2 regions of the Pseudomonas zhanjiangensis genome follow, and region 1 is predicted to be linked to the other one. Evidence: predicted binding sites of a transcription regulator. Region 1 holds the regulator's gene; the other holds the start of a gene.

Region 1 (14,653 bases):
CCAGATCCAGGTGTAAGGCCCCGCGCACATGGCCCCAGCCCCACTCCCTGGAGGGCCTGATGTCGACGAACACCGCACCGCGGTCATACAGGTACTTGGCCTGCAGCACATTGATCGTCATGGCGCCTTCTACCACCAGCGGAGCCTCTTGGGCCTGAACGGGCAACCACAGCCCCGAACAGAGCAGCAGAACAAGCAAAGCACGCATAACCAAATACCTGCGTCAGAACGCTTGTATTCAGTTTAGGTAGCCAAGAGGGGCCTGTTAGGAACGAATTAACCGCGGCAGGCTGGAGCTAAGAACCCCGCGCTATGGGGCTATCCACTCAGGATCGCTTCGATTTGGAGCCATGCAGCTTGCTGATCAGCTCGGCCTCGGCCTTGCTCAGGCCGCAGGACTGGGTCAGGTCATCGACGCTGGCCCCCAACCCCACCAGGCGCGCCGCCTGGGTAAAGGACAGGCTGCTGGGGTCGCGCTGCTCGATCTGGCTCAGCTTGTCCGGGAGCGGCGCGACGACGCGACGCAACTCCTGCAGCTCTTCGCCCATGCGCACGCTACCGGCCAGGTAGGTATCCAGGCGCCTGCCCAGCTCCTTGATCCGCTGGTCGCGCGCCGCGTCGCGCTCGGCCTGCAGCAGCTGCGCCTGGCGCTGCTGCATGGCCAGCCACACGCAGGTGCCGACCAGCCCCAGGCAGATCAGCGCGAGCAGGACCAGCGCGACCTCGAGCATGGCTTAGATGCTCTCCAGCTCGGACCACTCTTCTTCGCTCATCATCTTGTCCAACTCGACCAGAATCAGCAGCTCGCCATTCTTGTTGCACACGCCCTGGATAAACTTGGCCGACTCGTCGTTGCCGACGTTTGGCGCGGTCTCCACCTCGGACTGACGCAGATAGACGACCTCGGCCACGCTGTCGACCATGATCCCGACCACCTGCTTGTCGGCCTCGATGATCACGATGCGGGTGTTGTCCGTGACCGGCGCCGAATCCAGGCCGAAGCGCTGACGGGTATCGATGACCGTGACCACGTTGCCACGCAGGTTGATGATGCCCAGCACGTAGCTCGGCGCCCCCGGCACCGGCGCAATCTCGGAGTGACGCAACACTTCCTGCACCTGCATCACATTGATGCCATAGGTTTCGTTATCCAGGCGAAAGGTCACCCATTGCAGGATTGGGTCTTCAGCACCCTGTGCAGAACTCTTCTTCATGTCCTAGCCTCGTCTTGAGCCGCTCGCGGCGGCAGGCGCGGTTGACCCGCGGTCGTTACTGTAATCGTGCTGCGGGGCCACGCACAGCCCCGCCCCCATGTATTCAGCGCAGCTGACCATTGACCATGCGTTTGGCCGCGCCACTGGCAATCAGCTCGGCCAGCGCCGCCACATCGACCAGCGCGCACATGTGCTCGATCACCGTACCGGCCAACCAAGGCCGCTGGGCACGCTGGCTTCGCCACTTGATTTCGTCCGGCTGCAGGCGAATCGAACGGCTGACCTGATGCACCGCCAGCCCCCACTCATAGCCCTGCACGGAGATCACATACTGCAGGCCCTCGCGAAAGTCGTCGCGATAGCGATCGGGCATGACCCAGCGCGCGGTATCCAGAACTTTGAGGTTGCCGGCCTGGCTCGGCAGTATGCCGAGAAACCAGTCCGGCTGGCCAAACAAAGGGGTCAACTCCTGCCCGGCCAGCGGGTAGATCGAGCCCAGGCAAACCAGCGGCACCGCCAGGGTCAGGCCGGCGACATCGAACAGCAGGCACTCGAAGGATTCCTGGGCCCACTCCGGCCGGCCATCCAGCTGCAAAGCGGGCCGGGATTCGGCGGCGACCGGTTCGACCAGCGCAACCGTCTCGACGAGCGGCTCCTCGGCTACCGGCGCGACCACCACGGCCGGCCGCGGCGACTCGACGCTCGGTACCGCCAGCGGCACAACCTGGACGGCAGGCAGCAGCCGCCCCGAGTCGCGGGCCTGCTCTTCACGCACCGCGGCCTCGAACTCATCCGCGCTGACCGTCTCGGCCAGTTCGACGGCAGCCTCCTGCAGCAGACCGTCCAGATAAGACTGCAGGGCCAACTGGGGACGACTGGCGATGGCGGCGGGACGACTCATAGACACAACCCAAAAAAAGAATCTGTATAGCCTATCGGCCGCAGCGGCGACAGACTTGAGCAGCTAGACGCAAACAGATGGCTCACCTCAGGCCACCTGAGCCGCCGGCTGCAGTGAAATCAGGTGCTTGAGCAGGGCCCGGTAGGCGATCACCCCACGGCTGCCGGCATCGAACTGCGAGGGTGTCACGCCCGCCCGACTGGCATCGCGCAGGCGCGTATCGATTGGGATATAAGCCGGCCAGAGTTGCTCTGGATAAGCATTGCGCAACAGCCGCAGGGTGCTCAGCGAAGCCTGGGTGCGCCGATCGAACAGCGTCGGCACTATGGTGTAGGGCAACGCCTGCTTGCGTGAGCGATTGATCATCGCCAGGGTACTGACCATGCGCTCCAGGCCCTTGACCGCGAGAAACTCGGTCTGCACCGGGATCACCAGCTGCTGGCTGGCCGCCAGGGCATTGACCATGAGCACGCCCAGCAACGGCGGGCTGTCGATCAGGGCATAGTCGAAGTCTTGCCACAACTGCGCCAGGCTCTTGGCGATCACCAGGCCCAAGCCGCTCTGCCCCGGGGACTGCCGCTCAAGCGTCGCCAGCGCGGTACTCGAGGGCAGCAGGCTGATGCGCTCGTGACTGGTCGGCAGCAACAACTGCCCGGGCAGCCCCTGGGGTACCCCGCCCTGATGCAGAAACAAGTCGAACGAACTGTGCTCCAGCGCATCCGGGTCATGGCCGAAATAGCTGGTCATCGATCCGTGGGGATCGAGGTCGACCACTACCACTCGCTTGCCGGCATCGGCCAGCAGGCCGGCCAGGGAGATGGTGGTGGTGGTCTTGCCGACTCCACCTTTTTGATTGGCTACTGCCCAGACTCTCATGTTCTTCATCCTCCCGGCACGACACAGGTCCTACCGAGAACAGGCGCCGCCCTAGAGGGCCGGCGACGGGAGATTGACGGCACCCGCTTGCGGGGCCTGTGCAGCAGGCGCCGCTGCAGGTTGCGTGCCAGCGCGCCGCAGGGCGCTGTCGGGCGTGGCTTTGGCGCTGCCGACGCCGCTGACACTGCGGCGCACATCGAGGTTACGCGAGACCACCAGCACCACTCTTCGGTTGCGCGCCCGCCCCTCGGCGGTGGCGTTGTCCGCCACCGGCTGGAACTCACCATAGCCCACCGAGGCCATGCGTCCGGGATTGACGCCGTCCATGGCCAGCATACGCACGATGCTCGCCGCCCGCGCGGTGGACAGCTCCCAGTTGGTCGGAAACTGCGCCGTCTGAATGGGCTGGTTGTCGGTAAAGCCCTCTACATGGACCGGGTTGTCATAGGGCGCCAGGATCTTGGCGATTTTCTCGATCAGGTCGAAGGCGGCATTGTTTGGCAGGGCGTCGCCACTGGAAAACAGCAGGCTGGAACTGAGCTCGATTTCGATCCACAGCTCATTGCCGCGGACCTTGAGCTGATCCGCCTCGATCAGGTCGCCGAACGCCTCACGCACGGTATTGGCGATGCTCTGCAAGGAGTCGGCACTCGTCTGCAGACTCTGCTCATCGACCATCGAACGGTCCGGCTCGCTGGTCCGCGGCCGCTCTTCGCCGACGGGAATCGGCTTGATCGAGCGATCCGGCTGATTGAACACGCCGGTCAGGGTATCCGAGAGAATCTTGTACTTGCCCTCGTTGATCGAGGAAATCGAGTACATTACCACGAAAAAAGCGAACAGCAAGGTGATGAAATCCGCATAGGAAACCAGCCAGCGCTCATGGTTCTCATGCTCTTCATGGTTACGCCGCCGTGCCATTGCTCACCGCCCCTGGTCAGTCCATGAAGCCTTGCAGCTTCATTTCGATGGATCGCGGGTTCTCGCCCTCGGCGATGGACAGGATGCCCTCGAGGAGCATCTCGCGGTAGCGCGACTGGCGCACCGCAATCGCCTTGAGCTTGTTGCCCATCGGCAGCAACAGCAGGTTGGCAAAGCCCACACCGTAGATGGTGGCGACGAAGGCCACGGCGATGCCGCTGCCGAGCTTGCTCGGGTCGGCGAGGTTGCCCATCACATGGATCAAGCCCATCACCGCACCGATGATGCCGATGGTCGGCGCATAGCCGCCCATGCTCTCGAATACCTTGGCGGCCTGAATGTCACGGCCTTCCTGGGTGTAGAGGTCGACCTCGAGAATGCTGCGAATGGCCTCGGGCTCGGCACCGTCGACCAGTAGCTGCAGCCCCTTGCGCGCGAAGGGATCGGTCTCCGCATCCGCCACCGCCTCCAGGCCGAGCAGGCCCTCCTTGCGTGCGGTCAGGCTCCAGCCGACCACATGGTTGATACCACCCACCAGGTCGACGCGCGGCGGCAGCAGAATCCAGCGCAGGATCACCAGGGCACGCTTGAACACAGTGACCGGAGCCTGCAGGAAGGCGGCCCCCAGGGTACCGCCCACCACGATCAGCGCGGCCGGCCCATTGAGCAGGGCCGAGATATGCCCGCCCTCCAGGTAGTTGCCACCCAGAATGGCGACGAATGCCAGGATGACCCCGATTAGGCTCAGTACATCCATGCAGACCCACTCCCTGCAGGACGCATTACACGCAGGCCTCGGCCAGGTGCCGACCTATCTCGTCGAGGCTGTACACCGCGTCCACCAGATTGGCCTTGACCACGGCCATGGGCATGCCGTAGATCACGCAACTGGCCTCATCCTGGGCCCACACCTGGCTACCCCCCTCCTTGAGCAGGCGAGCGCCTTCGCGTCCATCGGCGCCCATGCCGGTCAGCACCACAGCCAGCACCTTGTCGCGATAGGACTTGGCCGCCGAACCGAAGGTGATGTCGACACAGGGCTTGTAATTGAGGCGCTCATCGCCCGGCAGGATGCGGATCGCACCACGGCCGTCGACCATCATCTGCTTGCCGCCCGGCGCCAGCAGCGCCAGCCCCGGGCGTAGCAGGTCGCCGTCCTCGGCCTCCTTGACGCTGATCCGGCACAACTTGTCCAGACGCTCGGCGAAGGCCTTGGTAAAGGCGGCAGGCATATGCTGGATCAACACGATAGGCGCGGGAAAGTTGGCGGGCAGCTGGGTCAGCACGCGCTGCAGCGCCACCGGGCCGCCGGTCGAGGTGCCGATGGCCACCAGCCGGTAGGCTTTGCGCTTGACCGCGGCGCCACCAGCCGGCGCAGAACTCGGCGCCGGCGCGGACACGCTGGCACTCGGGCGAGCGAGGCTAGGGACCGCCGCCGGCTTTCCCGGCGGGCTGGCGCTCGCCACAGGTGCGGCGGCCGCCAGCGAGCCCAGACCGCGCCTGTTGCTGCGGGCGATGCTGTGCACCTTCTCGCACAACAGCTGCTTGACCTTCTCCGGATTGCGCGAGATGTCCTCGAAATTCTTCGGCAGGAAGTCGACTGCCCCCGCGTCGAGGGCATCGAGAGTCACGCGCGCGCCCTCGTGGGTCAGCGACGAGAACATCAACACCGGGGTCGGGCAACGCTGCATGATGTTACGCACGGCCGTGATGCCATCCATCATCGGCATCTCGTAGTCCATGGTGATCACATCCGGCTTCAGCGCCAGCGCCTGATCGATTGCCTCGCGCCCATTGGTCGCGGTGCCGACCACCTGGATATTCGAGTCGGCAGACAGAATTTCCGACACGCGCCGGCGGAAAAAGCCGGAGTCGTCCACGACCAACACCTTAACAACCATACACACTCCCAAACGGCCCGGCCGCAGCCGGCACCGCAAACAATCAGATGCGCCGCGCGTAGCGCTTGAGCATGCTCGGCACATCGAGAATCAGGGCGATACGCCCATCGCCGGTGATGGTGGCGCCAGACATTCCCGGCGTGCCCTGCAGCATCTTGCCCAGCGGCTTGATAACCACCTCTTCCTGGCCGACCAACTGATCGACGACGAAGCCGATGCGCTGGTTGCCCACAGTCAGAATCACCACATGCCCCTCGCCCTGCTCTTCATGAACGGCGCTGCTGATCAGCCAGCGCTTGAGATAGAACAGCGGCAGGGCCTTGTCGCGCACTATCACCACCTCCTGCCCGTCGACCACGTTGGTGCGCGACAGGTCGAGGTGGAAGATCTCGTTGACGTTGACCAGCGGGAAGGCGAACGCCTGGTTGGCCAGCATCACCATCAGGGTCGGCATGATCGCCAGGGTCAGCGGCACCTTGATCACGATCTTCGAGCCCTGGCCCTTAACCGAAAACACGTTGACCGTGCCATTGAGCTGGGAAATCTTGGTCTTCACCACATCCATGCCAACTCCGCGGCCGGACACGTCGGAGATCTCGGTCTTGGTCGAGAAGCCGGGCGCGAAGATCAGGTTGTAGCACTCGAACTCGTTCAGGCGGTCGGCCGCGTCCTTGTCCAGCAGGCCCTTCTCCACCGCCTTGGCGCGCAATACATCGGCGTCCATGCCCTTGCCGTCGTCGGAGATCGACAGCAGGATGTGGTCGCCCTCCTGCTCGGCCGACAGCACCACCTTGCCGCCACGCGACTTGCCGCTGGCCTCGCGCTCCTCGGGGGTTTCGATGCCATGGTCGACGGCGTTGCGCACCAGGTGCACCAGGGGATCGGCCAGCGCCTCGACCAGGTTCTTGTCGAGATCGGTCTCCTCGCCCACCAGCTCCAGGTTGATCTCTTTCTTCAGGTTGCGCGCCAGGTCGCGAACCAGCCGCGGGAAACGCCCGAAGACCTTCTTGATCGGCTGCATGCGGGTCTTCATCACGGCCGTCTGCAGGTCGGCGGTGACCACATCGAGGTTGGACACGGCCTTGGCCATGGCCTCGTCGCCACTGTTCGAGCCCAGGCGCACCAAGCGGTTACGCACCAGCACCAGCTCGCCGACCATGTTCATGATCTCGTCCAGGCGCGCGGTGTCGACCCGCACCGTGGTCTCCGCTTCGCTGGCCGGCGGAGTTTTCTCCGCGGCGGGCGATGCCTTGGCCGGCTCGGCCTTGGCGGCCGGCGTGGCGGCGGCTTTCGCCGGAGCAGGCGCGGCCGCAGGCTTGGCTACCGGCGTGGCCGCCGCGACGGCGTTGGCCGGCGCTGCAGGCTCGCTGAACTTGCCCTTGCCATGCAGCTGGTCGAGCAACGCCTCGAATTCGTCGTCGCTGATCTCGTCGCCAGCAGCGCTCGCCGCGGCGGCTTGCTGGGCGGGCGCAGGCACCGGTGCGGAAACCTCGACAGGCGGGCTGAACTGCCCCTTGCCATGCAGCTGATCGAGCAAGGCCTCGAATTCGTCGTCGGTGATTTCATCGCCAGCGGCGGGCGCGGCAGCGCTCAGCTCGACCTGGGCGCTGACCACCTTGGGCGCCTGGCCCTTGCCATGCAGCTGATCGAGCAGCGACTCGAATTCATCGTCGGTAATGTCGTCGCTGGCGCCCGCGGCATCGGCCACGGTCGCCACCGGTGCGTCGAGCGCGTCGAGCAACTGCTCGAACTCACTGTCGGTGATGTCGCCGGACGCCGGCGCCTGGACCTCGACCGCGGCGACAGTCGGCGCCGCCTCGGTTGCCTGCCCGGCGGGCTCGGCCAGACGCGCCAGGGCCGCCAGCAGCTCGGGAGTGGCCGCCGTCGGCTCGACGCGCTCACGCACCTCGCCGAACATGCCATTGACCGCATCGAGCGCCTCGAGCACCACGTCCATCAACTCCGAGTCGACGCGCCGCTCACCCTTGCGCAGGATGTCGAAGACGTTCTCGGCAATATGACAGCACTCCACCAACTCATTGAGCTGAAGAAATCCCGCCCCGCCCTTGACGGTGTGAAAACCACGGAAAATCGCATTGAGCAGGTTCATATCGTCCGGCCGGCTTTCAAGCTCAACCAACTGCTCGGACAATTGCTCAAGAATTTCGCCGGCCTCTACCAGGAAATCCTGGAGGATCTCTTCATCGGCGCCGAAGCTCATAGACGTGCTCCTAAAATCCTAGGCTGGATAGCAGATCGTCGACATCATCCTGACTGGATGCGACGTCATCACGCTTATCGGCATGAATCTGCGGACCTTCACCGTGGGAAGGTTCTTTTTGTTGTTTTTGTTCGGCGCGCAATTGTTCGTGATCGTGCTCGATGCCGGCGAAACGGTCCACCTGGCTGGCCATCAGCACCAGCTTGAGCAGATTGCTCTCCACCTCGGTGACCAGTTGCGTGACCCGTTTGATCACCTGGCCGGTCAGGTCCTGGTAATCCTGGGCGAGCAGAATATCGTTGAGATGGCCGGACAGCTTGGCGCTGTCGCGCTCGCTCCGGGCGAGGAACAATTCGATCCGCTTGGCCAGCTCGCGAAAGCCATCTGCGCCTATCTCGCGACGCATGAAACGCGCCCACTCGGCGCTCAGGCTCTGCGCCTCGCTGGCCAGGTCGTTGACCAGCGGGGCACTCTCTTCGACCAGGTCCATGGTGCGATTGGCCGCATTCTCGGTCATCGTCACCACGTAGTTCAGACGCTCGGTCGCATCGGCGATCTGCGACACTTCCTTGGCGTGGGGTACCCGCGGGTCGAGCTGGAAGTTGACGATGGCGTTGTGCAACTCCCGCGTCAATTTGCCGACTTCGTGGTACAGGCCACGGTCGCGCAATTTATTGAGATCGTTGATCAGTTGGACCGCTTCACCGAACTTGCCGTTTTCCAGGCTGTCGACCAGTTGGCGAGCATTGAGTTTCAGGGTCGACTCAAGGTCGTCCCTTTGCGAATCATCGTGTTCCATAGCGCCCTCGCGGCAGACATCAGCCGTTGACCCGCTCAAAGATCTTCTCGATCTTTTCTTTCAGCACCTGGGCTGTGAACGGTTTGACTACATAACCATTCACCCCGGCCTGAGCGGCCTCGATGATCTGATCCCGCTTGGCTTCGGCAGTGACCATCAATACCGGTAGATGCTTGAGGCGCTCATCGGCACGTACGGCACGCAACAGGTCGATACCGGTCATACCGGGCATGTTCCAGTCGGTCACCAGAAAGTCGAAGCTGCCACTCTGCAGCATCGGCAACGCGGTGACACCATCGTCGGCTTCTGCGGTATTGGTGAAACCCAAGTCACGCAAGAGATTCTTGATGATCCGTCGCATCGTTGAAAAATCATCAACGATGAGGATTTTCATATTTTTGTCCAAGTCGACCTCCGTACAGTCCCAAACGCACCCAGTTCCTGGGTACGCCCTTAATCGTGAAACCGGCCTGCTAATCCAACTGTCTAGCGCGCGCGCCACTCGCTCAGCCGCGCCCGCAGACGCGCCGCGCACTGACTATGCAACTGGCTGACACGCGACTCACTCACACCCAGGACTTCGCCAATTTCCTTGAGATTCAGCTCTTCATCGTAATACAGCGATAACACCAGGCGCTCACGCTCGGGCAAGTTGGCGATGGCGTCGGCCAGCGCGCCTTGGAAGCGTTCGTCTTCCAGGTCTCGCGAGGGTTCTGAATGCGTGGAGCTGGCGTCTTCATGCAGGCCACCATGCTCGCCGTCCTGCAACAGGTCGTCGAAGCTGAACAGGCGGCTGCCCAAAGTGTCGCCAAGAATGCCGTAGTAATCCTCCAGACTCAATTGGAGTTCGGCCGCAACCTCGTGATCTTTAGCGTCACGCCCGGTTCTGGACTCAATTACCCGAATGGCGTCACTGACCATGCGGCTGTTTCGATGCACCGAACGCGGCGCCCAGTCACCTTTACGCACCTCATCGAGCATCGAACCGCGAATGCGAATACCGGCAAAGGTTTCGAAGCTTGCCCCCTTGCTCACGTCATACTTCTTCGCGGCTTCGAGCAGGCCGATCATCCCGGATTGAATCAGGTCATCGACCTGCACGCTGGCCGGCAAGCGCCCCAGCAGGTGATAGGCGATACGCTTGACCAGGGGCGCATAGCGCTCGATCAGCTGGTATTGGGAGTCTTGTGCCTGCGCCTTGCTGTACATACGGAGTCCAGGGGCTGCTGTCATACGGCGGCGTCCGCGGCTGGCTGATGAACCAGACGCTCGACGAAGAATTCCAGGTGGCCACGGGGGTTGGCCGGTAACGGCCAGGCGTCGACCTTCTGCGCGATCGCCTTGAATGCCAGGGCGCACTTGGACCGGGGAAACGCCTCATAGACCGCACGCTGCTTCTGCACGGCCTTGCGCACCGACTCGTCATAAGGCACCGCGCCTACGTACTGCAGCGCCACGTCGAGGAAACGGTCGGTCACCTTGGTCAGCTTAGCAAACAGATTGCGGCCTTCCTGCGGGCTATGGGCCATGTTCGCCAGGACGCGGAAGCGGTTCATGCCGAAGTCGCGATTGAGCAACTTGATCAGCGCGTAGGCATCGGTGATCGAGGTCGGTTCGTCGCACACCACCACCAGCACTTCCTGGGCGGCACGGACGAAACTGACCACCGAGTCGCCGATGCCGGCCGCGGTATCGACGATCAGCACATCGAGGTTATCGCTGATCTCGCTGAACGCCTGGATCAGGCCGGCGTGCTGCATCGGCGTCAGCTGGACCATGCTCTGGGTGCCCGAGGCGGCCGGCACGATACGCACGCCGCCCGGCCCCTGCAGCAGCACGTCACGCAGGTCGCATTCGCCGCTGATAACATCGGCCAGCGTGCGCTTGGCCGTCAGCCCCAGCAGCACATCGATGTTGGCCAGCCCGAGGTCGGCATCCATCAACATCACCCGCCGCCCGAGGTCGGCCAGCGCCAACGCCAGATTCACCGAGACATTGGTCTTGCCGACGCCGCCCTTGCCGCCGGTCACCGCAATCACCTGTACGGGATGCATACCCATGTTATCTACACACCTTGTCTGACGTTAGACTGGAACCCTGAGGCTGGTTGCGCCGGGCCGATATTCGCCCTGCCAAGCACTGCCCCACGTCGCAATACCACTGCCGCAGCAGCCATTAGCCGGCGCGTCGCGCCGGATGTTGATAGAGACCGGCGAACATCTCAACCATGGCCTCTTCACTCGGGTCCTCGGCGCTCTGCAAACCGACCGCACGACTGACCAACTGGTGGCTACGCGGCACCTGCAGGTCGTCGGGAATCCGCGGCCCATCGGTGAGATAGGCTACCGGCAGACGCTGGCCAATAGCCAGACCTAAAACCTCGCCGAGGCTGGTCGCCTCGTCCAACTTGCTGAGGATGCAGCCGGAGAGCCCACAGCGCTTGTAGCTATGATACGCCGCCTTGAGCACCTGGCTCTGGCTGGTAGCGGCCAATACCAGGTAGTTGCGAGCCTTGATGCCGCGACTGGCCAGCGCCTCGAGCTGCATGCGCAGCGCCGGATCACTGGCCGGCAGGCCGGCGGTGTCGATCAGCACCACCCGCTTGCGTGCCAGCGGCGCCAGGGCCTGGGTCAGCGACTCGCCCGGATCGACCGCAGTGACCGAGACATTGAGGATGCGGCCCAGGGTCTTCAGTTGTTCCTGGGCGCCGATGCGGTAGCTGTCCATGCTCACCAGGGCGATGTTCTGCGCGCCGTACTTGAGCACGTAGCGCGCCGCCAGCTTGGCCAGGGTGGTTGTCTTGCCCATGCCAGCCGGGCCGACCAGGGCGATCACCCCGCCCTCTTCCAGCGGTTCCTGCTTGGGCGTCTGAATAGCGTGGGCCAGATGGGCCAGGAGCATGCGCCAGGCCTGACGCGGTTCGGCGACATTGGCCACCCGCTCGAGCAGGACCCGCGACAGCTCGCCCGGCAGACCCATGCGCTGCAGGCGACGCCACAGATTGGCCTGCTTGGGACGGCGGTCCTGCATCTGCCCCCAGGCGATCGAGCCCAACTGCACTTCGATCAGTTCACGCAGGCCGTTCAGCTCGAAACGCATGGCCTCCAGTGCGCGCTGATCACCGGCCACGACCGGCTGTACCGGCGCCGCCAGCGGGGTGACACTCGGCTTATCGGCGGGCACCTCGGGCATCCCGCCAAAAAGCTGGCGATCCTTGCCGGCATCGGCCTGGCCGCGGGTGGCCAGCTCCGCCTGGGCCGAGGCGATCCGCGACTGGGTCTTGCGCAGCTCGGCCTCCAGCGCCGGGTTTGCCTGGCGAGCAGGTGCGGCAGGAATCTGGTAGTCCAGCGCCGCGGTCAGCTCGACACCGCCGGCAACCCGACGATTGCCGATGATCGAGGCATCCGCGCCCAGCTCATCGCGAACCAGCTTCATGGCTTGACGCATATCGGCGGCGAAAAAGCGTTTGACCTGCATGGCCTGTGACCTCGGTTAGTTCTGCCCCACCGTCGCGACGATGGTGACCTGCTTGTTATCCGGAATTTCCTGGTAAGCCAGCACGTGCATACTCGGCACCGCCAGCCGCGCGAACCGCGAGAGCATCGCCCGGACCGGACCGGCCACCAGCAGAATCACCGGCTTGCCGAGCATTTCCTGGCGCTGCGCCGCTTCCACCAGGGAACGCTGCAGCTTCTCGGCCATGCCCGGCTCCAGGAGGATGCCATCCTCGGAGCCCTGACCGGCCTTCTGTAGACTGTTTAGCAATATCTGTTCCAACCTTGGCTCCAAGGTGATCACAGGCAGCTCCGGCTCTAGTCCCACGATGCTTTGCACGATGGCGCGGGCCAAGGCGACCCGCACCGCCGCCACCATCGCGGCGGGATCTTGACTCTTGGCCGCGGCATTGGCCATGGCCTCGGCGATGGTACGAATGTCGCGTACCGGCACCTGCTCCTGCAGCAACGCCTGCAGCACCTTGAGCAGGGTCGACAGCGACACCAGCCCCGGTACCAATTCCTCGGCCAGCTTGGGCGAGCTCTTGGCCAGCAACTGCATCAGCTGCTGGACCTCCTCGTGGCCGAGCAGCTCATGGGCGTGCTTGTGCAGCACCTGATTGAGGTGGGTGGCAACCACGGTACTGGCATCGACCACCGTATAGCCCAGCGATTGCGCCTGGTCGCGCTGGCTCGGATCTATCCACACCGCCTCCAGGCCAAACGCCGGATCCTTGGCGGCCACGCCATTGAGGGTGCCGAACACCTGACCCGGGTTGATCGCCAGCTCGCGGTCAGGGAAGACCTCGGCTTCAGCCACGCTGACCCCCATCAGGGTCAGCCGGTAGGCGTTGGGCTGCAGGTCGAGGTTGTCGCGGATATGCACCGAGGGCATCAGGAAGCCCATTTCCTGGGACAGCTTCTTGCGCACCCCCTTGATCCGTGCCAGCAGCTGCCCACCCTGATTGCGGTCGACCAGCGGAATCAGCCGGTAGCCCACCTCCAGGCCGACCATGTCGACCGGGGTGACGTCATCCCAGCCGAGCTCCTTGACCTCCTGGGCCTTCTGCGCCGGCAACAGCTCCTGCTGGCGCTGGACCTCCCTGACCTCCTCGGCCTTGACCTGGCGCTGCTTGTTGGCGATCCAGTAGGCGGCGCCGGCGGCCACCAGGCCGAGGCTGATGAAGGAGAAGTGCGGCATGCCGGGCACCAGGCCCATGGCGATCATAATCGCCGCCGCGACCGCCAGGGCACGCGGCGAGGCGAACATCTGGCGGTTGACCTGGGCGCCCATGTCTTCGGAACTGGAGACCCGGGTTACCATGATCGCCGCGGCCGTGGACAGCAACAGCGAGGGAATCTGCGCGACCAGGCCGTCACCGATGGTCAGCAGGGTGTAGACCTTGCCGGCATCGACGACGCTCAGGCTGTGCTGGAACACGCCGATGGCGATGCCGCCGATCAGGTTGATGAACAGGATCAGCAGGCCGGCGATGGCGTCGCCACGGACGAACTTGCTGGCACCGTCCATCGAGCCATAGAAGTCGGCCTCCTGGGACACCTCGGAACGGCGCCGCTTGGCCTCGGCCTGGTCGATCAGGCCGGCGTTGAGGTCAGCATCGATGGCCATCTGCTTGCCCGGCATGGCATCCAGGGTGAAGCGCGCGCTGACCTCGGAGATCCGCCCGGCGCCCTTGGTCACCACCACGAAGTTGATGATCATGAGGATGGCGAACACCACGATACCGACCACATAGTTGCCGCCGATTACCACCTCGCCGAAGGCCTGGATCACCTTGCCCGCGGCATCGCCGCCATCGTGGCCATGCAGCAGCACCACCCGGGTCGAGGCGACGTTGAGCGCCAGGCGCAACAGGGTCGCCGCCAGCAGGATGGTCGGGAACACCGCGAAGTCCAGCGGGCGCAGGGCATAGATCGCCACCAGCAACACCACGATCGACAGGGCGATGCTGAAGGTGAACAGCACGTCGAGGAGAAAGGCCGGTATCGGCAGCATGACCATGCCGAGCATGACCAGCAGCAACAGGGGGATGCCCAGATTGCCATCGCGCAACCCGGACAGGTTGCTGCGCACATTACCGATCAATTGTGAGCGATCTACTGCCACGTCCCTACCCCAAGCCATTCAATCTTTTGACGCCAGCGCGCCCTTGGCGGGGGGTATCGCAAGAAGCATTCCAACTCTGGGCAAGCCGGCCTAACCATCCCTGGTCGTGGCCCTGTCCCTACTCGTCGCGACGCAGATCCGGCGGGATCGGCAGGTCCGGCAACGGCCCGGGGCGCTTGCCCTTGCCGGCCTGGTACT
Region 2 (16,718 bases), on a different contig from region 1:
GGCAGCAGGGTCTGGTCCTGCAGGCTGGCGCTCGACAGGTGAACGAACAGGCGGGTGTTGTGGCCCTTGTTGCGATGGTCGGCAAGCAGCTTGATCGAGTTGAGGATCACCCAGCGGTCGATCTTCTCGCCGAGGCCGGCCTCCTTGGCCGCATTGAGGAAGTCCGGCGGAGGCACTTCCTCGCCCTGTGGGCTGAGCAGGCGCAGCAGCACCTCGTAGTGCTCATGGCTGTCGCCGCGCAGGCTGATGATGGGTTGGAACAGCAGGCGGAAACTGTTGTTTTCCAGGGCCTGCTGGACCATGGCGACTATGTTGCCGCGGTTGGCGGCGGCGGCCAGTTCATCGGCTGGATCGAACAGCTTCAGCGCGTTGCCCTCGGCCAGTTCGTCGGCGCAGCGTTGCGCGCGGTTGACCACTTCCTGGGCCTTGACGGTCTTCTCGTTGAGGCCGGCGACGCCGATCGACAGGGTGGTCTGGGCCGTGCGGCCACTGACGTCGAACAGGTGGCCCTCGACTTTCTTCAACAGGCTGGCGAGTTCGGCCTCGCACTGCTCGGGGGTCTTACCCGCCTGCAGCACGGTGAAGACATCGTCACCGAAGCGGGCCAGCTTGGCCTCGTCGGCAAAGTGGCCACGCAGCAGGTTGGCCAGATCGGTGAGCAGCAGATCGATGCCGGCCAGGCCGACTTCCGCCAGCAGGCTGGGGTAGCGGTCGAGGCGGATGTAGGCCAGGCTGGCGGGCTGGCCGGCCTTGACGGCGCGCTCGGCGGCCGCGTCCATCAGTTCGAGGAAGTGGTTGCGGTTGAACAGGCCGGTGACCAGATCCTGGCTGCTGATCTCGCGCAGCTTCTCTTCCAGTTCGGCATTGCCACTCTCCGCCCGGATCACCACCTGGATGCAGGGCTCGCTGTCGTAGGTGGCTGGCGAGAAGCTCATCCGTGCCTGGAACGTCTTGCCACTGGCCTTGACCCCGGCACAGGCTATCTCGGCGTTGCCCTCGAGGTGCTGGTGGTTCTTCAGAAAGTCCTTGAAGCTGGCCTGATCGGCTGCCGCGATCAGGTCGATCATCGGCATGCCCTCCAGCTCGTCGGCATCCTCGTAGCCGAACAGCTCGAGGTAGGCGCGGTTGGCATAGATATGCATGCCGTCGTGGACATAGGTGATGGCGTCGACCGAGCTGTCGAGCAGCAGTTGACAGCGTTTTTCCGCCTCGCGCAGGGCCACTTCGGCGGTGCGTCGGGCGCGGCGTTCTTCCAGGTTGGCCAGCTCGCGCTTGGCCACCAGCACCAGGCGTTCGTCCTCGCCCTGTGGCAGCGCATCCTGAGCGCCCAGGGCCAGGGCCTCGGTGATGCCGTCGGAGTCGTTATCGGCGAGCAGCTGGATCACCGGGATGTCTTTGGCCTGCCGTCGAATCGCCGCTATGGCTTCGCTGGGGGCCAGGTGTTCGCTGCTGGGCGCGGCAATCAACAGGTCCCAGCCTTGCTGCAGGGCGTCGGCCAGGTCTTCGCTGGACGTCAGCCGGTGCACGCGGGTGGCGCGGCCGGCATTACGGAAAAGACTGACGAGGCGCTCGGCCTCGTTCTGTGAGTCTTCGAGGATCAGTAGCCGTATGGTTTTTTTTTCAATGGCCATGGCAGGGATCAAGTCGGCGCCAAACGGGCGCGAAAAGGCGACAAAAGGTAGTGAGCCGGCAATCTACAGCGACTTCCAAAGTGAGTCAAAGTCTTCCTCCCCGCCTGGCTTGCGGCTTTGCGAGGCTGTGACGGGCTTCCCTTGCTCGCTGGGCGCCTGCTCGACGCTGCGGTACTCGAACTGGTTGAAGCTGCCGGTGCTGCTCTGACGGCGGCTGAGTACCGCCCGGCTTTCGTTGCCGTTGAGGTTGATCATCACCTTGTTGCCTTCCTGAAACGGCAGGCGCGGGGTGATCAGGGTGGCAGGCTGGGAGATGGCGCTGATTTCCGGCAACAGCAGGGTACGCAGGTACTGGCTGTGCTGCTCGGTTTTGCGCAGCAACTGCAGGCCGCAGGGTTGGGCGTGGGGGGCGATCAGTTCGATGCCCATCTGGGTGCCACCGCCGCGCACCTGGCGGATCCAGCGCACCACGGCGACGCTCCAACCCTGGTCGGGGGTGTCCTGCACGCCAAGCAGTTCGCCGGCCTGTAGCTGGTTGGGCACCTCCTTGGGCCAGGACAGGCAGTAGCCGCCGGGGCTGTGGTTGATGATCGGCAGCTTGAAGGTGGGGTGCTCTTCCTGGCTGGCGGCTGACGGTTGGCCTTCGTTCGGTTGGCTGGCGCCGTATTCGATCTCTTCCATGGGCAGCCCATTGGCCCAGCCGTTGTTCTTCTGTACATCGAATGCCTTGGCCCAGACATCGGCTGCACCGCTGCCGGCCTGGTAGACCGCGCTGGTGGTTTGCGCCGGGCGCATGAGGATCTCGTTGAACGGGCGTTTGCCGCTCAGGAAAAAGTGCAGCGCGCTCATGCCGATGCACAGGGTCAGCGTGCCCTGGCCCTGGGTGCGCTGAAAGGTGCGCTCGGAGATGTCGCCCCAGGCGGCTGCCAGGTGCTGCAACATGTCCAGGCTGAAGCCCTCGGGAACCGTCAGGTCCGACTGAACCTTGCTGTCCTCGGCGGCCTGCAGGTGTTGCGTGATGGCCTCGACCAATGCCCTGGGGTCGACGCCCAGGGCATTGGCCAGTTCGCTGCGCTGGAACAGTGAACTGTAGCGGGGCGGCCCGTCGACCTGAGGGGCGACGGCAAACAGGCACGAGGAGGCATTGCCCGTCTGCAGCTTGACCCGCGAGCTCCAGGGTTCGAGGACCTCGGCGAGGCGCGCGATTGCATTCTGGCGCATCTGGTTGGTCCGGGCGCAGCCGAGCAGCAGGGCGACCAGGTAGCTCTGCTCGGTGCTCGAGCCTTGGGTATGGCGGGCCAGGGGGTCGCTGAGCGGCAGCTTGTGCAGGCCCCGTTCATGGGCGATCTGATACAGCTGATGCAGCTCCAGCCACAGCCCCTCGGGTACTGGGCAATACAGCTGGCTGGCGCGTATCAGCGGGGCGCACAGGCTGTGGGTGGCGCGCTGCAGGGCGACCAGCAGCAACTGGTTGCGCTCGCGCTGCGGCTGGCTGGCTATGTTGGCGACTATCAGCTTGTAGCCGATGGCCAGGTGATTCTGCAGGGCCTGGCACAGGTTGGCGACCTTGCGCGGTCGCTCATCGAGGACGATGGCTTGATTGAGGAAGTGGCGCTCCAGGTGCCTGCAGACGAAGTACACCTCCGGGCGCAGCAGCTCCAGCATCTGCAGGCGGTTTTCCGCGGGGGTCACCAGCTGATTGAGTTCGACCAGTGCCTGGTAGAGCTGGCGTGCGGTCTCGCCAATATTGGCTTTGGGCAACCCGGCGATCCAGCGCTTGAGGTCGCGCGGATTGGCAGGGCAGAACTTCAGGCTTTGCTGGTTCGGCGTGGGAACGCGGAGTAACAGGTGCGGGCTGTGTTTATCCATCTAGTTCGGAGGCTCCGACACCAACAGGCAGGGCGGGTGCTTCTGGGAATATGTTGCAGACTCTAGCAGCATCTACGCGGCGCCGCAGCCATCGCCAGGCCCGGGCGGGCCGTACTGTGACCCTGTGTCGCTTTCGCGCGCGAGCCTGGCAGCGGCGCTGGTTCATCACCCGCGCCCCTGCGGCTGCCGTCGGCTCAGCTGCTCAGGCCGTTGCCCAGGCATTGGCCCATGCGCACCGAGCCGTTTGCCGCAAGCCCCTCGGCCCACTGCACCTGGTTCGGGCCGAACAGCACGATCGCGGTCGAGCCCAGCTTGAAGCGTCCCATCTCGGCGCCGGTGTCCAGGGTGATGGGCGCGCGTGCCGCCTCATCGTAGCGGAAGGTCTTCAGGACGCGTTTGGGTGGGGTGACCAACCCGGCCCAGACGGTTTCGATCGAGGCGACGATCATGGCGCCCACCAGCACCACGGCCATCGGCCCGCGCTCGGTGTCGAACAGGCAGACCGCGCGCTCGTTGCGGGCAAACAGCTCGGGAACGTTTTCGGCGGTGGTCTGGTTGACCGAGAACAGTCGCCCCGGCACGTAGACCATTTCCCTGAGCGTGCCGGCCAGGGGCATGTGCACGCGATGATAGTCCTTGGGCGACAGGTAGATGGTGGCGAACTCGCCGCCCATGAACGGCGCGGCGCGCTCACTGTCGCCGCCAAGCAGTTCGACCACGCTGAAACTGTGGCCCTTGGCCTGGAATACCCGGCCATGCTCGATGGTTCCCAGCTGGCTGACCGTGCCGTCGGCCGGGCAGAGGATCGCGCCGGGCGTCGAGTCCAGCGGCCGCGCGCCGTCCTTCAGGGCGCGGGTGAAGAATGCATTGAAGTGCTCGAAGGCGCTGGGGGTCTCGACCTGGGCTTCGCTCATGTCGACGCCATAGCGCTTGATGAACCAGCTGATCAGGCGGTTCTTGAAGGCGTCGATACGGCATTCGGCGGCGAAGCCGATCAGGCGCGACAGCAGGTGATGGGGCAGAAGGTACTGGCTGAGGATAAACAGACGTTGTTTCATCGGGTTTCCTTAAGGGATGGATCAGCGCTCGACCGGCGTGTCGGGGAGGTTGCCCCATTCACCCCAGGAGCCGGCATAGGCCTTGACTCGCGGGTAGCCGAGGGCCTTGGCCGCCAGGTAGGTGAAGCCCGAGCGGTGGTGCGTCTGGCAGTGGGTGATGACTTCCTTGTCCGGGGTGATGCCCAGGGCGGCCAGCTGCGTGGCCAGGTCCTGGCGAATGCGCAGGGCCCGCGATTGATCCATGCCGGCGGTCCACTCGAAATTGATCGCCCCGGGGATGTGTCCGGCCCTGGCCGCGAAGGCTTTCTCGCCGCAGTACTCGGCGGGCGAGCGGGCATCCCAGATGGCCAGGTCGGCGGCGCCGAGCCGGCCCTGCAGGTAGTGGCGAGTGGCCGTCGGGGCATCGTCCAGGGTCAGGCTCAGGCTGGCGCTTGCCGGAGCCGGCGATTCGCTGCTCAGTGGTCGCTGCTCGGCCAGCCAGGCCTGCAAGCCGCCATTGAGGTAGTGATAGCGATGATGGCCGATCACATCCAGCAGCCAGATGAAGCGCCCGGCCCAGCCGCCGCCTTCATCGTCGTAGACCACGTAGACGGCATCGGGACGATGCCCCAGTTCGGCGAACAGCCGTTCCAGTTCGTGGCGCTCCGGCAGCAGGCCCGGGGCTGGCGGCTGGCCCAGCTGGGTGCGCTTGGGGTCGACGAAGCGGGCGCCGGGTATGTGTCCGGCGGCATAGCGCGGCGCGCTGGTCAGGTCGACCAGGATCAGCTCGGGGGCCGTCAGGCGACTGGCCAGGTCCGCCGGTTCGATCACCAGCGGCAGGTCGGCGAAGGCTGTCATGCGAGGCCTCGTGGGTGGAAGAAAAAGGGCGATTGTAGCGGAAAGCCTAGCGCTCGCGTTTGCCGAAGCTGGTCAGGGCGCGCTCGATGCATTGCGCGGTCTTGGTGAAGGCGCGCAGGGCGGTATCGTCGATGGCGCTGCCGGCCTGGTCGGCGACCAGAATCATCACGACCCGGCCCTGGTTGGCCAGCGAGCGGAGCAGCAGGTGCTCGCTGGGGAACAGCGCCTTCAGCGAGCCGGGCAGCAGCGCGGAGAACTGCGCGATGTTGGCCGGCGTCAGGCGCAGCTGCGCAGGCGCCTGGAGCAGGCGGCGAAGTACCTGGCTGTGCTGCGGATCGAGCTTCAGACTGCCCGCCGCGGCTGGCAGGCCCAGTTGCTGCTGGGCCTGCAGGCGGCTGTGGCTGCGGTCGGCGAGCAACAGCAGCACGCGTTGCAGGCCGGCGGCCTGCAGGGCCAGGCTGGCGCATCCGGTCAATTGGGCGACATTGTTGAACGCGCTGGGCTGGGCGAGCAGGCGCGCGCAGTGCTCGCGCCAGGCATCCGCTGCGGGCGCGGGGGGCTTGGCTGGGGGCGGCATGGCGCGCAGGCGCCGGGCGCTCCAGGGCCAGAGTAGCGCCTGCGCAGGGTGCCAGAGGTCGCCGCTGGCGTGCTGGCGGGCGCTCTGCACGGCGTGCTGGTGGACCTGCTGCTGCACCTCGTCAAGTGACAGGTGCAGGTACAGGCCGGTCAGGCGCTGCCAGCGCAGGCTGTGGGATTCGCTCCAGGCGACATGGGCAGAGAGTGCCAGGCCGTTGGCCAGCAGGATGCTGTTGGCGGGTCGGGTCAGCCAGCGGCGCAACGCGCTGTCGGCGTCGAGCAGTTGCTGTTGATGCAGGGGGTGCTGGTTGTCGCGGGCGATATGCAGGGCCTTGACCAGTTGCCGGCGGTCTTCGCAGAGCAGGCGGTAGCCCTGGATTATCCAGTCGGGCAGACGCCAGCGTTCGGCCAGGGCCAGGCAGAGCTCGAGCAGGGGCACGCCGAGCAGCTGTTGCTCGACCCTGGCGGCCGGCTCGCCCCGGGTCAGTACGCGTTGCTCCCAGGCGTCGAACAGCTCGGGCTGCGCCGCCAGCAGCGTCCAGACCGGCGCGAGGAACAGCAGGCTGCCCCAGTGGATCTCCTGCCAGAGTCGCGCCAGGCGCCCGGCGAACAGGCCATTGGCCTGCTGCGTGGCGTGCTGACTGATCAGCTGCAGCTGCCGCAGCGGCAGGGGGATGTCCTCGGCGGCGCAGGCCGGCTGGCGTTTCAGCAGCTCGGCGGTGCGCTGCAAGCCCAGGCGCCCCAGCGCGCTCTCCAGGCTCTCCGCCGGTTCGCTGAAGCTGCCGGCATGCCGATTGGCTTCGCGCAGTACGCTCAGCGCCAGGGCCGGGCTGCCTTGCATCAGGTCGGCAATTTCGCGCAGCGAACGGCGGCTGTCGTTCAGCGCGCGGCTCACGCTCTGGTGGCTGGCGAGCGGTATCGGCAGCGCTTGTTTGTCCAGCCGCTCGAGCCAATTGTCGAGGGTACGCGGTAGGGAAGGGGACGGCGATCTGTGCATTTAGCCACGCTGGCTTTTAGCCTTAACTGGCTATAGTCTCGCGCATTACTTCCGATACATAGAAGGGTTGATTTGCAAAAACCCTCTACTACAGGCCTCGCAAGTTTCTTTTTATGGCAAAAATCATCGGCATCATCGTCGTGTTCGCCAGCGTGTTCGGCGGATTCATCCTCTCGGGCGGGCATTTCATGGCGCTCGTCCATCCTTTCGAAGTCATGATCATCGGCGGCGCGGCGCTGGGCGCCTTTCTCCAGGCCAACCCCGGCAGCATGTTCATGCAGGTATTCAAGAAGTCGCTGAAGATGTTCAGCTCGCGCTTCAGTCACGCCTACTACCTGGACGTGCTCAAGCTGATCTACGAGATCCTCAACAAGAGCCGGCGCGAGGGCATGATGGCGATCGAGGCCGATATCGAGGAGCCGGCGGCCAGCCCGATATTCAGCAAGTACCCGGGCATTCTCAAGGACGAGCGGATGACCGCCTTCATCTGCGACTACCTGCGCATCATGTCCTCGGGCAACATGGCCCCCCATGAGCTGGAAGGATTGTTCGACATGGAGATCGCCAGCCTCAAGGAGGAACTGGAGCATCCGGCCCACGCCGTGGCCAAGGTCGCCGATGGCATGCCGGCCATGGGTATCGTCGCGGCGGTGCTGGGGATCGTGATCACCATGTCGGTTCTCGCCGAAGCCGATAACGCCGAGATCGGCGAAAAGGTCGGGACCGCGCTGGTCGGCACCTTCCTCGGGATCCTCGCCTCCTATGGCTTCTTCGGGCCGCTGTCCGGTGCCCTGGAGCACGACGCCAAGGAGGAGGTGAACGTCTACGAGGCGATCAAGGCCGGTCTGGTGTCTTCGGCCTCCGGAATGCCGCCGTCGCTGGCGGTGGAGTTCGCGCGCAAGACGCTGTACCCCGCCCACCGGCCGAGCTTCAGCGAACTTGAGCAGGCCATGCGTGGCTAAGCGCTATGGAAAATAACCAGCCGATTATCGTCAAGCGGGTCAAGAAGACGGCGGGCGGCCACCATGGTGGCGCCTGGAAAATCGCCTTCGCCGACTTCGCCACGGCCATGATGGCCTTCTTCCTGGTGATGTGGCTGATGTCGGTGGCCACGCCCGAGCAGAAGAAGCTGATCTCCGGGTACTTCAAGGACCCCATCGGTTTCTCCGAAAGCGCCAGCCCCTTCGTGATCGACCTGGGCGGCTCGCCGACGCCGGCACCGGACCGCACCCTCAACCAGCCGGTCGACGACCAGACCGAGGGCGAGCAGCGCGAGATCGAGCCAGGCCAGGTTGCCCCCGATCAGGCCGAAGGTATTGCCGAAGAGGTCGAGCGCGAACGCCTCGAGCTGCTGTTGCAGGAGCTGCAGAACAAGGTCGAGGAAAACCCGCAGCTGCAGCGTTTCAAGGACCAGATCCTCTTCGAGATCACCCAGGACGGCCTGCGCATCCAGATCATGGATGCCGAGAACCGGCCGATGTTTGCCAGCGGCAGCGCGCGTCTGCAGCCGTATTTCGAGGACATCCTGCTGGCCCTGGCCGACACCATCAAGGCGGTGCCGAACAAGATCAGCATCAGTGGCCATACCGATGCCAAACCCTTTGCCGGTGACGGCGAATACGGCAACTGGGAACTCTCCGCCAACCGGGCCAATGCGGCTCGCCGCGCCCTGATCGCCGGCGGCTACGATGAGGCGCAGGTCGCGCGGGTGGTCGGCTACGCGTCCTCGGCCCTGTTCGATCGTGACGATCCGCTCAATCCGGTCAACCGGCGCATCGACATCGTGGTACTGACCAAGAAGGCCCAGCGGGCCATCGAGGGCGAGCAGGATGGCAGCGGCGATTCGTCGCCCGCGGCGCCGCCTGATCAGGCCGCCCCCACCGCATCGCCAGTCGAGCCTGCGGCCGCCCCCTTGCCGTCGACCGAGGTGCGCGAGCGCCTGAATATCTTCGATCAGGGACAGTTGCTGCTCGATCCGGCGGGGGAATAGGCGGAGCCGACACGCAGGGGCCGCGGTCGAGTGCGGCCTGCGCTTTAGTAGTCGTCTTCGGGCAGGCTGGCGATGATGTGCCGGTAGCTGGCCATGCGCTGCGGCTGAATGCGCCCCTCCTCGAGGGCCTTGAGCAGGGCGCAGCCCGGTTCGCGGTCGTGCTTGCAGTCGCGGAAGCGGCAGTGACCGAGCAGCTCGTGGAACTCGATGAAGCCCGCCTCGACGTCGTCGCGGCTGACATGCACCAGGCCGAACTCGCGGATGCCGGGAGAGTCGATCAGTTCACCACCGCCGGGGAAGTGGAACAGGCGCGCGGTGGTGGTGGTGTGGGTGCCCTTGCCGGTCAGCTCCGAGAGCGCGCCGACCCGGGTGTCGATGCCGGGCAGCAGGCTGTTGACCAGCGACGACTTGCCGACTCCGGACTGGCCGACGAATACGCTGACATGACCATCGAGCTGCTGCTTGAGCTGGTCCATGCCGTCGCCCTGGTGGGCCGAGACCTCCAGCAGCGGGTAGCCCAGCTGGCGATACACCGCGAGCAGGGCATTCAGCGCCACGGCGTTCTGTTCGTCGATCAGGTCGGCCTTGTTCAGCAGCAACAGCGGGCGGATGCCGGCGTGTTCGGCGGCGACCAGGTAGCGGTCGATCAGGTTGGCATGGGGTTCGGGCAGTGGGGCAAAGACGATCACGATCAGATCGACGTTGGCGGCGACCGGCTTGAGCTGGCCGCGGTTGTCGGGCCTGCACAGCTCGGTGGTACGCGGCAGTTGCGCGACTATCACGCCGATGCCTTGGTTGCCCGGGCGCCAGACCACCCGATCGCCGGTGACCAGGGTCGGCAGGTTGGCGCGCAGGTGGCAACGGAACACCTGGCCGGTCAGTTCGCCCTCCTGGGCTTCCACCTCGACCTGGACGCCGAAGTGGGCGATCACCAGGCCGACTTGCTCCGCGCCGAGGTCGCCGCCTTCCAGGGTCTGCACGGCCTGGGATTCGCGCTTGGCGGCGCGGGCGGCGCGCTCGCCCTGGATCTTGTCGATTCGCCAGCTTTGCCGGCGGTTGAGTTGGCGTTTGGCCATGAGGGTTCCGAGGTTGAATAGCAGTGAAAACCGGTCGCGAGTCTAGCACGCGCCGCAGTTAGACTAGCGCTGGCGTATGGCGAGTCGCCGGGCAGGTGGAGAGGCGTGATGATGGAGCAGGTGCGGTTGATTCGACGGCTGGGCGGCCGCTATCCGGCGTTGCTGGCCCTGTTGGCGCAGCTGGCCGCGACCTTGCTGCTCGCGGCACTGGTGGTGCTGCTCGCGCAGTTCTCGGCCTGGCGCCCGACCTGGTTGGCGGCGGGCCTGGTGCAGGGGTTGCTGGCCGCCAGTTTCGGCCGCTGGCTCGGCTTGTCGCGCAGCTGGTGGTGGTTGAACCTGGCCTTCGTGCCGGCCTTGCTGGTCTTCGCCGGCGCGCCGCTGCCCTCCTGGGTGTTCCTTGCCGCCTTTGTGCTGCTGGCGCTGCTCAACTGGAACAGCGTCGGCGAGCGGGTGCCGCTCTACCTCAGCGGGGTTCGCTGTCGCCGTCGCCTCGTCGAGCTGCTGGCTCGGCGGGCGCCGGCATTTCGCTTCGTCGACCTGGGCTGCGGGCCGGCCGGCACCCTGCTGGCGCTGGCCCGGCAGTTTCCCCGGGCCCAGTTCGTCGGGGTGGAGACCGCGCCCCTGTCGTTCCTCGTCGCCTGGTTGCGTTGTCTGGGCCAGGGCAACTGCCAGATTCGCTACCAGAGCCTCTGGCGCACCGACCTGGCCGAGTTCGACGTGGCCTATTGTTTTCTTTCGCCGGCCCCCATGGCCGCACTCTGGAACAAGGCCTGCGCGCAGATGGCCGGTGGTGCCTGGCTGGTCAGCAACAGCTTCGAGGTGCCAGGGGTGGCCGCCGACGAGGCGATCGAGCTGCATGACTGGCGCCGCTCGCGCCTGCTGTTGTGGCGTCTGCCAGGCAAGTCGTAGGCGCATCGCCGGCCGATGATTTTCGTTAAACTGCCGGTTCTAGCCGAGGAGCGCACCATGCAGAACCCACAGAACTTGATCTGGATCGACCTGGAAATGACCGGTCTGGATCCGGAAAAGGACGTCATCATCGAAATGGCCACCGTCATCACCGACAGCCAGCTGAACGTGCTGGCCGAGGGGCCGGTGATTGCCGTGCACCAGAGCGATGAGCTGCTCGCCGGCATGGACGAGTGGTGCACCCGCACCCATGGCGAGAGTGGCCTGACCCAGCGTGTGCGTGACAGCAAGATAGACACCGCGCAGGCCGAGGCCATGACGCTTGCCTTTCTCGAGCAGTGGGTGCCCAAGGGCAAGTCGCCGATCTGTGGCAACAGCATCGGTCAGGATCGGCGCTTTCTCTACCGCTATATGCCGGCCCTCGAGGCCTATTTCCATTACCGCTACCTGGACGTCTCGACCCTGAAGATACTCGCCGAGCGTTGGGCGCCGCAGCTCAAGGACGGCTTCCAGAAGAAGGCCAGCCACCTGGCGCTGGACGACATCCGCGAGTCCATCGGCGAACTGCGCTACTACCGCGAGCACTTCCTCAAGGTCTAACCGGCGCTCGGTGCGGCGCCACGCGCGGCGTGTTGCGCGAGTGCCCATTCGACGTGTTCGCGCACCAGTGCCGAGGGGTGCTCGCGGCGCGCCTGGAGCGCCTGCAGTACCGCGATGCTCGAGGGCGCATTGCCCAGGCCCACCGCCAGGTTGCGCAGCCAGCGCTCGTAGCCTGCCCGGCGCAGCGGCGAGCCCTCGGTGCGGCTGAGGAACTCTTCCTCGCTCCAGCGGAACAGGGCGGCCAGCTCGGCATTTTCCAGGCCGTGGCGCGGCTGGAAGTCGCCTTGCTCGGTGGGGCGGGCGAAGCGGTTCCACGGGCAGACCATCTGGCAATCGTCGCAGCCGAACACCCGGTTGCCGATCGGGGCACGCAACTCCTGTGGAATCGGGCCCTTCAGCTCGATAGTCAGGTAGGAGATACAGCGCCGCGCATCCAGCACGTAAGGCGCGACGAAGGCGGCGGTCGGGCAGATGTCCAGGCAGGCCGTGCAGCGCCCGCAGTGCTCGCTGGCGTGAGGCGCATCGAGCGGCAGGGGGATGTCGACGAACAGCTCGCCGAGGAAGAAATAGCTGCCGGCCTTGCGGTTGAGGACCAGGGTGTTCTTGCCGATCCAGCCGAGTCCGGCCTGCTCGGCGATGGCTTTCTCCAGCACCGGAGCGCTGTCGACGAAGGCGCGGTAGCCAAATGGACCGATGGCCTGCTGGATGCGCTCGGCCAGCTGCTGCAGGCGCTTGCGGATCAGCTTATGGTAATCGCGGCCCAGGGCGTAGCGCGACACATAGGCCTTTTCCGGCTCGCCCAGGCGTTCGGCCATGCGCGTGTCGCCCGGCAGGTAGTCCATGCGCAGCGACACCACCCGCAGGGTGCCGGGCACCAGCTGGTCGGGGTGTGAGCGTTTGCTGCCATGGGCGGCCATGTAGTCCATCTCGCCCTGATAGCCGGCCGCCAGCCAGCGCTGCAGGTGCGCCTCGTGCTCGGCCAGATCCAGGCCGGCGATACCGACCTGCTGAAAGCCCAGCTCGCGGCCCCAGATCTTGATCGATTGGGCGAGGCTGGCGAGATCGGCGGGGGAAACAGGCATGCTGGAGGAGAAACCTGGGTGGAGGTGGGTATAATTCTGCCAGACATCGGAGCCGACGCATGCCCCATTCGCCAGACAACCTTCCCCTCGAACTGTACAGCGCCGCCCAGGTGCGCGAACTCGACGGCCGGCTGATCGCCGCCGGCACGCCCGGCTTCGAGCTGATGAGCCGCGCCGCCCACGCCATCTGGCGCGCCTTGCGCCGGCGCTGGCCGGATGCCGGGGCGGTCACGGTGCTGGCCGGGCGTGGCAACAATGCCGGTGACGGCTACTTGGTTGCGGCCCTGGCGCAGCGCGCCGGCTGGCGGGGGCGGGTGGTGGCGGTGGGCGACCTGGCGCAGCTGCAGGACGACGCCGCGTCGGCACGTGACGAGGCGTTGGCCGCCGGGGTGCAGGTCGAGGCCTGGAGCGAGTGCGCGGGGCTGCAGGGCGTGCTGGTCGATGCCTTGCTCGGTACCGGTCTCAGCGGTGCGGTTCGCGAGCCCTATGTCCAGGCGATCCGTCTGATCAACGCCAGTGGTCTGCCGGTAGTGGCGGTGGATATTCCTTCCGGGCTGTGCGCCGACACCGGCCAGGTGCTGGGCGTGGCGGTGCGCGCGCAGCTGACGGTGACCCTGATCGGCCTGAAGCTCGGCCTGCTGACCGGCGCGGCTCCGGACTGGGTGGGCGAGTTGCAGTTCGATGCGCTGCAGGCCGATCCGGCATTGGTGGCCGAACAGGCCTGCGCCGCCGAGCGCCTGGCGCAGGCTAACCTGCCGCGCCTGGCGGCGCGGCAACGAACCGTGCACAAGGGACAGCTGGGGCATGTGCTGGTGGTCGGGGGCGACCGTGGCTATGCCGGCGCTGCCCTGCTCGCCGCGCAGAGTGCCTTGCGCAGCGGCGCCGGCATGGTATCGCTGGCCACCCGCGGCGAGCACCTGGCGGCGGCCCAGGCGCGCCTGCCAGAGGTAATGAGCAGCGCGGTGGCCTCGGCCAATCAGCTGCTGGCGCTCGGCGCCGCCGCCAGCGTCTGGGTGGTCGGGCCGGGGCTAGGTCAGGGCGCCTGGGGCCGCAGCCTGTTGTCGGCTGCTGCGGTCGGTGCGGCGGCCACTGGTGCGCCCCAGGTGTGGGATGCCGATGCCTTGAACCTGTTGGCGGCGGATCTGGCGGAGCTGCCGAGCGGGGCGGTGATCACCCCGCATCCGGGGGAGGCCGCGCGCTTGCTCGGCCTGGACACGGCCGCGGTGCAGGCCGACCGTCCGGGTGCGGCGCGGGCCCTGGCAAAGCGCTACCAGGCGGTCTGCGTGCTGAAGGGTGCGGGTACCCTGGTCGCCGCCCCCGAGGGTCGGCTACTGCTGTGCGATCATGGCGATCCGGTGATGGCCGGTGCCGGCCTCGGCGATGTGCTGGCCGGTTTGATCGGTGCGCTGCTGGCCCAGGGTTTGGAGCCATTGCAGGCGGCCGCCCTGGCGGTGTGGTTGCATGCCTGCGCCGGGGAGCGCCTGGCCGGGCAAGGCCGTGGGCTGGCGGCCAGCGATCTGTGCGTCGCCATTCGTCAGTTATTGCAGGAGCAGAGCGTTTGACCGAATTACAGCTGTATGTGGCCGACGAGCAGGCGATGGGGGAATTGGGGGCGCGAATCGCGGCGGCGAGCGCGGGTCTTGGGGTGATCTACCTGCATGGCGACCTGGGGGCCGGCAAGACCACCCTGGCGCGCGGCATCATCCGCGGCCTGGGCCATCTGGGCGCGGTGAAAAGCCCGACCTTCACCCTGGTCGAGCCCTATGAGCTCGATGCCGCGCGCGCCTTTCATTTCGACCTTTATCGCCTGGTCGATCCGGAGGAGCTGGAGTTTCTCGGCATCCGCGACTACTTCGAAGGCGATGCCCTGTGTCTGGTGGAGTGGCCCCAGCGCGGGGCGGGCGTTTTGCCAAAGGCCGACCTGGACATTACCATTACTCCACAAGCGGCCGGCCGTTCGTTGCGCCTGCAGGCGCAGAGCGCGCGTGGCGAAGCCTGGTGTGCCGCATTGGCCGCCGGCACATGATCAGAACAATGGGGTTGGCTATGCGCATAGGCGCGCGTTTCATCGCGTTTGGAGTGGTGTTGGCGGTGATGGCCGCCGAGGTTCTTGCCGCGTCCGATGTGCGCAGCGTGCGTCTGTGGCGCGCGCCGGATAACACCCGGCTGGTCTTCGACCTGTCCGGTCCGGTGCAGCACAGCGTGTTTACCCTCAGCGCGCCCGACCGCATCGTCATCGACGTCAGTGGGGCCAAGCTGGCCACCCAGTTCGACCAACTGGCCCTGAGCAATACGCCGATCACCGGGGTGCGCTCGGCGCAGCGCGCGCCCGAGGACCTGCGCGTGGTGATCGATCTGTCGGCGCCGGTCACGCCGAAGAGCTTCACCCTGGCGCCCAATCAGCAGTATGGCCATCGCCTGGTGGTCGACCTGTTCGATCAGGACCCGGGCGCGCCGGCCATCGCCCCCGCTGCACCGGTCGCCACCGCGCCGCAAGCGCCTGCAGCCGCGCCGCAGACGCCGCCCAAGCTGACCCCCGTGGCTGGCGGCAAGCGCGATATCGTGGTGGCTGTCGATGCCGGTCATGGTGGTGAGGACCCGGGGGCGCTGTCGCCGGTCAAGGGCCAGTTCGAGAAACATGTGACCCTGGCAATCGCCAAGGAGCTGCAGCGGCAGATCAATGCCGAGAAGGGCTTTCGCGCCGAACTGGTGCGCACCGGCGACTATTTCATTCCGCTGCGCAAGCGTACCGAGATCGCCCGCAAGAAGGGCGCCGATCTGTTCGTCTCGATTCACGCCGATGCGGCGCCGCGTTCGGCCGCGTTCGGTGCGTCCGTGTATGCCCTGTCGGATCGTGGCGCAACCTCGGAAACCGCACGCTGGCTGGCCGACGCGGAGAACCAGTCGGACCTGATCGGTGGTGCCGGCAACGTCAGCCTGGACGACAAGGACCGCATGCTGGCCGGCGTGCTGCTGGACCTGTCGATGACCGCCTCCTTGTCCTCCAGTCTGAATGTCGGGCAGAAGGTGCTGAGCCACATGGGCCGGATCACCCCGTTGCACAAGCGCCGGGTCGAGCAGGCCGGCTTCATGGTGCTCAAGTCGCCGGACATCCCCTCGATCCTGGTCGAGACCGGCTTCATCTCCAATCCCAACGAGGCGCGCAAGCTGGCCAGTGCCAGCCATCAGCAGGCCTTGTCGCGCTCGATCGTCACCGGGGTCAAGCAGTTCTTCCAGCAGAACCCGCCGCCGGGTTCCTACCTGGCCTGGCTGCGTGACAACGGCAAGCTGGCCCTGGGGCCGCGTGAGCATGTGGTCAGCTCCGGCGAGAGCCTGGCCTTGATTGCCCAGCGCTACCAGGTCGCCCTGAGCGCGCTGCGCAGTGCCAATGCACTGCGTTCGGACCTGATCCAGGTCGGTCAGACGCTGCAGATTCCGACGACGGCGCTGGCGGTGCAGCCATGAGCGGCGCGTCGCGTATTCAGCTGCTCAGCCCGCGCCTGGCCAACCAGATCGCCGCCGGCGAGGTCGTCGAGCGGCCGGCCTCGGTGATCAAGGAGCTGCTGGAAAACAGCCTGGATTCCGGGGCTCGACGCATCGAGGTGGATGTCGAGCAGGGTGGGGTCAAGTTGCTGCGGGTGCGCGATGACGGCAGCGGCATACCGCCGGATGACCTGCCACTGGCGCTGGCGCGGCATGCCACCAGCAAGATTCGCGAGCTCGAAGACCTCGAGCAGGTGATAAGCCTGGGCTTTCGCGGCGAGGCCCTGGCCTCGATCAGTTCGGTCGCCCGCCTGACCCTGACGTCGCGCACCGCCGATGCCGAGCAGGCCTGGCAGGTGGAGACCGAAGGTCGCGAGATGCAGCCGCGGGTGCAGCCGGCGGCGCATCCGGTCGGTACCTCGGTGGAGGTGCGCGACCTGTTCTTCAACACCCCGGCACGGCGCAAGTTCCTCAAGGCCGAGAAGACCGAGTTCGATCACCTGCAGGAAGTCATCAAGCGCCTGGCCTTGGCCCGTTTCGACGTGGCCTTTCACCTGCGCCACAACGCCAAGACCATCCTCTCGTTGCACGAGGCGCGCGACGATGTCAG

What was found. The regulator FliA, encoded in region 1, starts transcription of late flagellar genes. The targets are predictions, from matches to a motif close to CTAAAGTTTNNNNNNNNNNNGCCGNTAA.
Region 2: a site for FliA is predicted at 6,999-7,026, ahead of motA (flagellar motor stator protein MotA). Genes of this name have one in related genera too.

What each region holds. Positions count from the first base shown of each region.
Region 1 is NZ_JBFTEG010000010.1:27,975-42,627, forward strand. It holds gene AB5S05_RS13290 (rhodanese-like domain-containing protein) at 1-208, opposite strand, end outside; gene AB5S05_RS13295 (DUF2802 domain-containing protein) at 327-731, opposite strand; gene AB5S05_RS13300 (chemotaxis protein CheW) at 735-1,214, opposite strand; gene AB5S05_RS13305 (CheW domain-containing protein) at 1,318-2,115, opposite strand; gene AB5S05_RS13310 (ParA family protein) at 2,203-2,991, opposite strand; gene motD (flagellar motor protein MotD) at 3,043-3,912, opposite strand; gene AB5S05_RS13320 (flagellar motor protein) at 3,929-4,669, opposite strand; gene AB5S05_RS13325 (protein-glutamate methylesterase/protein-glutamine glutaminase) at 4,695-5,813, opposite strand; gene AB5S05_RS13330 (chemotaxis protein CheA) at 5,857-8,034, opposite strand; gene AB5S05_RS13335 (protein phosphatase CheZ) at 8,045-8,833, opposite strand; gene AB5S05_RS13340 (chemotaxis response regulator CheY) at 8,853-9,227, opposite strand; gene fliA (RNA polymerase sigma factor FliA) at 9,320-10,066, opposite strand; gene fleN (flagellar synthesis regulator FleN) at 10,063-10,893, opposite strand; gene flhF (flagellar biosynthesis GTPase FlhF) at 11,009-12,310, opposite strand; gene flhA (flagellar biosynthesis protein FlhA) at 12,326-14,473, opposite strand; gene flhB (flagellar biosynthesis protein FlhB) at 14,574-14,653, opposite strand, start outside.
Region 2 is NZ_JBFTEG010000003.1:121,114-137,831, forward strand. It holds gene AB5S05_RS05350 (EAL domain-containing response regulator) at 1-1,631, opposite strand, end outside; gene AB5S05_RS05355 (cyclic-di-GMP receptor FimW-related protein) at 1,695-3,500, opposite strand; gene asd (archaetidylserine decarboxylase) at 3,695-4,558, opposite strand; gene AB5S05_RS05365 (rhodanese-like domain-containing protein) at 4,580-5,395, opposite strand; gene AB5S05_RS05370 (HDOD domain-containing protein) at 5,442-6,968, opposite strand; gene motA (flagellar motor stator protein MotA) at 7,082-7,930, shown strand; gene motB (flagellar motor protein MotB) at 7,936-8,958, shown strand; gene rsgA (small ribosomal subunit biogenesis GTPase RsgA) at 9,003-10,034, opposite strand; gene AB5S05_RS05390 (class I SAM-dependent methyltransferase) at 10,143-10,943, shown strand; gene orn (oligoribonuclease) at 11,001-11,543, shown strand; gene queG (tRNA epoxyqueuosine(34) reductase QueG) at 11,540-12,625, opposite strand; gene AB5S05_RS05405 (NAD(P)H-hydrate dehydratase) at 12,685-14,187, shown strand; gene tsaE (tRNA (adenosine(37)-N6)-threonylcarbamoyltransferase complex ATPase subunit type 1 TsaE) at 14,184-14,651, shown strand; gene AB5S05_RS05415 (N-acetylmuramoyl-L-alanine amidase) at 14,660-16,090, shown strand; gene mutL (DNA mismatch repair endonuclease MutL) at 16,087-16,718, shown strand, end outside.